One region of the Streptomyces arenae genome, then DNA from elsewhere that is predicted to be linked to it. Evidence: predicted binding sites of a transcription regulator. Region 1 holds the regulator's gene; the other holds the start of a gene.

Evidence for each region. Region 1 encodes HspR, which represses chaperone genes until heat shock. Its sites were predicted from a motif close to TTGAGNNNNNNNNNCTCAA; they were not measured.
Region 2: a site for HspR is predicted at 1,945-1,963, ahead of dnaK (molecular chaperone DnaK). Genes of this name have one in related genera too.

Annotation. Positions count from the first base shown of each region.
Region 1 covers NZ_JAKQYH010000068.1:145,539-148,884, reverse strand. The annotation lists gene MB828_RS31605 (fibronectin type III domain-containing protein) at 1-1,467, shown strand, start outside; gene MB828_RS31600 (heat shock protein transcriptional repressor HspR) at 1,542-1,988, opposite strand; gene dnaJ (molecular chaperone DnaJ) at 1,994-3,169, opposite strand; gene grpE (nucleotide exchange factor GrpE) at 3,206-3,346, opposite strand, start outside.
Region 2 covers NZ_JAKQYH010000002.1:356,261-359,606, forward strand. The annotation lists gene dnaK (molecular chaperone DnaK) at 48-1,898, opposite strand; gene MB828_RS01535 (OsmC family protein) at 2,032-2,457, opposite strand; gene MB828_RS01540 (vWA domain-containing protein) at 2,515-3,346, opposite strand, start outside.

The DNA.
Region 1 (3,346 bases):
CAGAGCTGGAGCGGGGCCCCCGCCTCCGGCCTCCCGAAGGACAATTTCGGCGTCCGCTGGACCGTCACCCGTGACTTCGGCTCCGGCGGCCCCTTCGCGCTCGCCGCCTCCGGCCTCGACGGCATCCGGGTCTACGTCGACGGCACCCGCCGTGTCGACCTGTGGAAGAACACCAGCAGGACGGTGAGCAGGACCGTCAACGTGACCGTCCCGTCCGGCAAGCACACGATTCGCGTCGACTACGTCAACTGGACCGGCGCCGCGAAGGTCAAGTTCGCCTACACGCCCCGTACTTCGGCGAGCGTCGACAAGGTCAGGCCCCTCACCCCGGCGGGCGCCACGGTGTCGTACGACGCCGCCACCGGCAGGGCCCGGCTCACCTGGTCGAAGAACAAGGAGATGGACCTCTCCGGCTACCGCGTCTACCGCCGCCCGCAGGGCACCTCGTTCGGCGGCACACCGCTGGCGGCCACCGGCGCCACGTCGTACACCGACAGCTCGCTGCCCGTGGACGGGAAGGTCTACTACTACGAGGTGCGCGCCTACGACAGGGCGGGCAACGTGTCGGCGGGCACGGCCGACCAGAAGGTCACCACGGCCGACCGCACCGCTCCGGAGCGGGTCACCGGGGTGACCGTCCGCGCGAGCACCGCGGGCAACGTCGTGACCTGGCAGGCCTCTTCGGCACAGGACCTCGACCACTACGAGCTGTGGGCCTCGCGGGGCGGCGAGCCCGACCCGGACGGGCCCGAGTTCCTGGGCCTGCCGGGCTTCACCGACGCCACCGCGGACGCCGGTACGCCCTACACGTACACCGTCCAGGCCGTCGACACCACCGGGAACGTCTCCGCGGTCTCGGCGCACGTGACGGCCACCCGCCCGGCGGCGTCCGCCGTGGCCGCCCCGGCCGGCCTCACGGCCACCCCCGCGGACGCCGCCACCGGCCTGAGCTGGACCCCGTCCGGGGACCCGGCCGTCAGCGGTTACCACGTGTACCGCCGGACCGTCTTCAACGGCGCCTGGACCCTGCTGGGGAGCAGCTCCGGCGCGTCCTACGAGGACACCTCGGCCCCGCGGCACAAGGCGTACTACTACGTCGCCGCCGTGGACGGGGACGGCGCCGAGTCGGCGCCCTCGGCGGAGTCGACCGTCGACCGGCTCTCCCCGGCCACCGCGACCGGCCCGGCCGCCCCGAAGCTCACCCTGGTCAGCGAGGGGATCCCGGCGCGCTCCCCGGTCAGGGTGACGGCCGCGCCCGGCGCGGGCGACGAGGACCGCGGACTCCAGGGGTACTCCTGGGAGGTCGCCGGTGCCTGCGGGGTCAGCGGCACCCTGCTGTCCACCACCGGGAACCTCTCCTGGACGCCTCCGTACAACGGACCGTGCACGGTGACCGTGTACGCCGTGGACGCCTACGGGCGGCAGGGCGAACAGAGTTCGTCGCTGGACTTCTTCGTGGGCCGGTGACACACCGGCTCGCCGGCCGGTGACACACGAAGGGGCCCGGAGGATCCTCCGGGCCCCGCTCGTACGCGCGCAGGTCAGTCCTTGGCCTTCTTGGGCCGCCACACCACCAGCGCGCTGGTCTGCTGCACTTCCTGGTACGGCACCAGGTCGCGGCGGTACGAGGCGTGCACCGCGGCTTCCCGCTGCTGCATCGCGGCCGCCGCGCCGTCGACCGCCGCCTGGAGCTCGGCGACGCGCTGCTGGAGCGCGACGACCTGGTTCTCCAGTTCGATGATGCGCTTGATGCCGGCCAGGTTGATGCCCTCGTCCTGGGACAACGCCTGCACCTGGCGGAGCAGTTCGATGTCGCGGGCCGAGTAGCGCCGGCCCCGCCCGGCCGTGCGGTCCGGGGAGACCAGGCCGAGGCGGTCGTACTGGCGCAGCGTCTGCGGGTGCAGTCCGGAGAGCTGGGCAGCCACCGAGATGACGTAGACCGGGGTTTCCTCGGTCAGTTCATAAGGGTTGCGCCGACGGCCGTCCATCTCTGTCATGCTCCCTTCGCGGCCTCGAACAGCTCGGCCCGCGGGTCCTCGCCCGCGGTCGCCTCGCGATACGCCTCCAGTGCGTCACGAGCATTCCCCGACAGGTCCTTCGGGACACTCACCTCGACGGTGACCAGGAGGTCGCCGCGGGTGCCGTCCTTGCGGACCGCGCCCTTGCCGCGGGCGCGCATGGTGCGGCCGTTGGGCGTGCCCGGGGGCAGCTTCAGGGTGACCGGCGGTCCGCCCAGGGTCGGGACCCTGACCTCGCCGCCGAGCGCCGCCTCGGTGAAGGTCACCGGGACGGTCACCGTGAGGTTGTCCTCCTTGCGGCCGAACACCGGGTGGGTGTCGACGTGCACCATGACGTACAGGTCGCCCGCGGGGCCGCCGCGTTCACCCGGTGCGCCCTTGCCCCGCAGCCGGATGCGCTGGCCGTCGGTCACCCCGGCGGGGATGCGGACCTGCATGGTCCGGGACGACTTGGCGCGCCCGCTGCCCTTGCAGTCGGGGCAGGGGTTCTCCGCGATCAGGCCGCGGCCCTTGCAGTCCGGGCAGGGGTCGGTCAGCGAGAAGCCGCCGCCGGATCCCCGCGCCACCTGGCCGGTGCCGACGCAGGTCGGGCACACACGCGGGGTGCCGTTCGCGTCGCCGGTGCCCGAACAGGCCTTGCAGGGGGCCTGCGAGGACATCCGCAGCGGGACCGTGGCGCCCTCGATGGCCTCCGTGAAGCTGAGCGTGACCTCGGACTCGATGTCCTGGCCGCGCCTGGGCTGGGTGCGCTGGCCCGCGCCCCCGCCCCGGTTGAACAGGCCCCCCAGGACGTCACTGAAGCCGCCGCCGCCGAAGCCGCCGCCCCCGGCCTGGGCGCCGCCTCCGAAGAGGTCGCCCAGGTCGAAGTTGAAGTTGCCGCCGCCCGCGCCCGGCCCGGGGCGGAAGCCGCCGTTGCCGAAGAGGGCGCGCGCCTCGTCGTACTCCTTGCGCTTCTTGGGGTCGCCGAGTATGTCGTTCGCCTCGGAGATCTCCTTGAAGCGCTCCTCGGCCTTGACGTTGCCCTTGTTGGCGTCCGGGTGGAACTCGCGGGCGAGCTTCCGGTACGCCTTCTTGATCTCGGCCTCGGTGGCGTCCTTGGGGACGCCGAGGACCTTGTAGTAGTCCTTCTCGATGAAGTCCTTGGTGCTCATCCCCGACGCCCCTCCTTCCGCTCGGTCCTTATTTCGTCAGCCCTCCTCAGGGCCGTTGTCCTTCTCGTCCCCGGCCGCGGGAGCCTCTTCGGACCCCTCGGCCTTCGCCGGTGTCGCCCCCGGCTGCGGTTCGGCGACCGCCACCCGCGCGGGGCGGATGGTGCGCTCGCCGATGCG
Region 2 (3,346 bases), on a different contig from region 1:
TTCCCGCCGCGGCGGTGATCGGCCACGATGGCGGATTTCGGCGGTGCCTAGCCGGCCGTGCCCCGCTCGTCGTCCACGATCTCCGCGTCCACCACACCCTCCTCGTCGTCGGCTTCCGGCGCCCGCCGCTCCTCGGCCGAACCGCCGGAGGCACCCGCGTACATGGCCTGCCCCACCCGCTGGCTGACCGTCGCCAGCTTCTCCACGCCCTGCCTCAGCTCCGCCGTGCCGGCGTCCCGCTCCAGCAGTGCCTTCAGCTCGGTGATCGCGGCCTCCACGTCGGCCTTCGTGTCGGCCGGCACCCGTTCCGCGTTCTCCCGCAGGAAGTTCTCGGTCTGGTAGACGAGTTGCTCCGCCTGGTTCCGGGTCTCCGCCGCCTCCCGGCGGCCGCGGTCCTCCTCGGCGTACTGCTCGGCCTCCCGCATCATCCGGTCGATGTCGTCCTTGGGAAGGGCCGATCCGCCGGTCACCGTCATCTTCTGCTCGCGCCCGGTGGCCAGGTCCTTCGCCGAGACGTGCATGATCCCGTTCGCGTCGATGTCGAACGCCACCTCGATCTGCGGCACACCCCGCGGCGCCGGTGGCAGACCCGTGAGGTCGAAGACGCCCAGCTTCTTGTTGTACGCGGCGATCTCCCGCTCACCCTGGTAGACCTGGATGCCGACGGAGGGCTGGTTGTCGGCGGCGGTGGTGAAGATCTCCGAACGGCGCGTCGGAATCGTCGTGTTGCGCTCGATGAGCCTGGTCATGATGCCGCCCTTGGTCTCGATGCCCAGGGACAGCGGGGTGACGTCGAGCAGCAGGACGTCCTTCACGTCACCGCGGATGACGCCCGCCTGGAGGGCCGCCCCGACCGCGACGACCTCGTCGGGGTTGACGCCCTTGTGCGGATCCTTGCCGGTGAGTTCCTTGACCAGGTCGGTGACGGCGGGCATCCGGGTCGAGCCGCCGACCAGGATGACGTGGTCGATCGCGGACAGCTGCACGCCCGCGTCCTTCACGGCCTGGTGGAACGGCTTCTTGCAGCGGTCAAGCAGGTCGGCCGTCAGCTCCTGGAACTGGGCTCGCGTGAGCTTCTCCTCCAGGTGCAGCGGGCCCTGCTCGGACGCGGTGACGTACGGCAGGTTGATCGAGGTCTCGGTGGCCGACGACAGCTCGATCTTCGCCTTCTCGGCGGCCTCCCGAAGCCGCTGCAACGCCATCTTGTCGTTGCCGAGGTCGATGCCCTGCTGCCCCTTGAACCGCTTCACGAGATGCTCGACGACCCGCTGGTCCCAGTCGTCGCCGCCGAGGTGCGTGTCGCCGTTGGTGGCCTTGACCTCGATCACGCCGTCGCCGATCTCCAGGAGCGACACGTCGAACGTGCCGCCCCCGAGGTCGAAGACGAGGACGGTCTGCTCCTCGCCGCGGTCGAGGCCGTAGGCGAGCGCGGCGGCGGTCGGCTCGTTGATGATCCTGAGCACCTTCAGGCCGGCGATCTCCCCGGCCTCCTTGGTGGCCTGCCGCTGCGAGTCGTCGAAGTAGGCGGGTACGGTGATCACCGCGTCGGTGACGTCCTCGCCGAGGTAGGCCTCGGTGTCCCGCTTGAGCTTCTGGAGCACCCGCGCGGACAGCTCCTGGGCCCGGTAGCGGGTGCCGTCCACGGACCCGCTCTCCGGGAACCGCCAGTCCGCGGCGCCCATGTGCCGCTTCACCGAGCGCGCGGTGCGGTCCACGTTGGTCACCGCCTGCCGCTTGGCCACCTCGCCGACCAGCACCTCGCCGTTCTTCGCGAAGGCCACGACCGACGGGGTGGTGCGCGCCCCCTCGGCGTTGGCGACGACGGTGGGTTCACCGCCCTCCAGCAGGGCCACCACCGAGTTCGTCGTACCGAGGTCGATCCCGACCGCACGTGCCATGTCCGTCCCCTTCCAACCGGGCGCTTCCCCGACTCCAGCACAAAACTTGAGCGGGCCGTTGTCAATGCCGGGTACCCCGGGAACACGGATGCCGCGCCCCGGAGCGGGACGCGGCATCCAGGGGAGGCGGAGATCAGGCGAGCTTCGCGTCCAGGGTGATCGTGGTGCCGGCGAGGGCCTGGCTGACCGGGCAGTTCTTCTTGGCGTCCTCGGCGGCGGCGGTGAAGCCGTCCGCGTCGAGCCCGGGGACGGTGCCCTCCACGGTCAGGTGGATGCCGGTGATGCCGGTGCCCGGCTGGAAGGTGACGTCGGCGTTGGTGACCAGCTTGGTGGGCGGGGTGCCGGCACCGGTCAGGGCGTGCGACAGGGCCATGGAGAAGCAGCTGGAGTGGGCGGCCGCGATCAGCTCCTCCGGGCTGGTCTTCCCGTTCGCCTCCTGCGAGCGGGCGGCCCACGTCACCGGCTGCTCGCCGATGTTGGAGGAGTCGAAGGTGATGACACCGCTGCCCTCGGTGAGGCTGCCTTCCCAGACGGTGTGTGCGGTACGCGTGGTAGCCACGGTTGTTCCTTTCGGGGGTGGACCGGTTTCGGGGACCCCATCCGATCACATCCCGGCTCAGCGCACGCGGAAGACCGGCCCCCTTGCATCGAAGGGCAGGCGGGCGCCCTGCGGGATCAGGTAGGCGTGCTCGCGGCGGACCCGCAGCACGTCGCACCAGCCGTCGGTGATGACGAGGACCGGGGCGGTGGGAGGGAAGTCCTCGGCGCGGTGCAGCAGGTCGATGCCGGGCTGGAGGACGGTGCCGCCGCGCCCGTGCACCCGGACCCGGCCCGCGATCTCGGTGACCGGGAGGTACCCGGCGTCATGGGGCACCACGTCGCAGAAGACGACCCGGGCGGCCGGGACGTCACGGGACTCGGCGTAGGAGGCGATAGCGCCGAGGGCCTTGCCGAGCAGGGTGCGGTCCATGGAACCGGAGGTGTCGAGGACCACGCCGAAGGTGCAGCGGGCCACCTCCTCAGGCGGGAAGTACCGGCCGGCGCGCGGGATGTCGGGGGTGGACGACTGCCGGCGCGAGGGCCGGGCGTACGACCGTACGGGCACCGGCCGTGGCACGAACTCGTCGAACCAGCGGGCGAGTCGGGCGTCCCAGGGCAGCGGCGGGTGGCTGAGCGCGCGGATCTCCTCGACCAGGCCGCCGGGCAGGAGGCCGCGGCCCTGCGCCCGGTGCAGGTCGAGGCCCTGGCCGAGGCCCCGGCGGTAGAACTCGTCGAGGTCGACACCGGGGCCGGGCGGCCCGAGGGGCGCGCCCAGCACGTCGCCGCGCCCCTTGCCGCGCAGGGTGGCCAGCCGGCGCAGCCGCCGCAGGTCGCCGGCGATCCGGTCGTACACCTCCTCCGCCGAGAGGTCCTTGAGCGCGGGGTCGTACAGCAGCCCCTCGGGCATG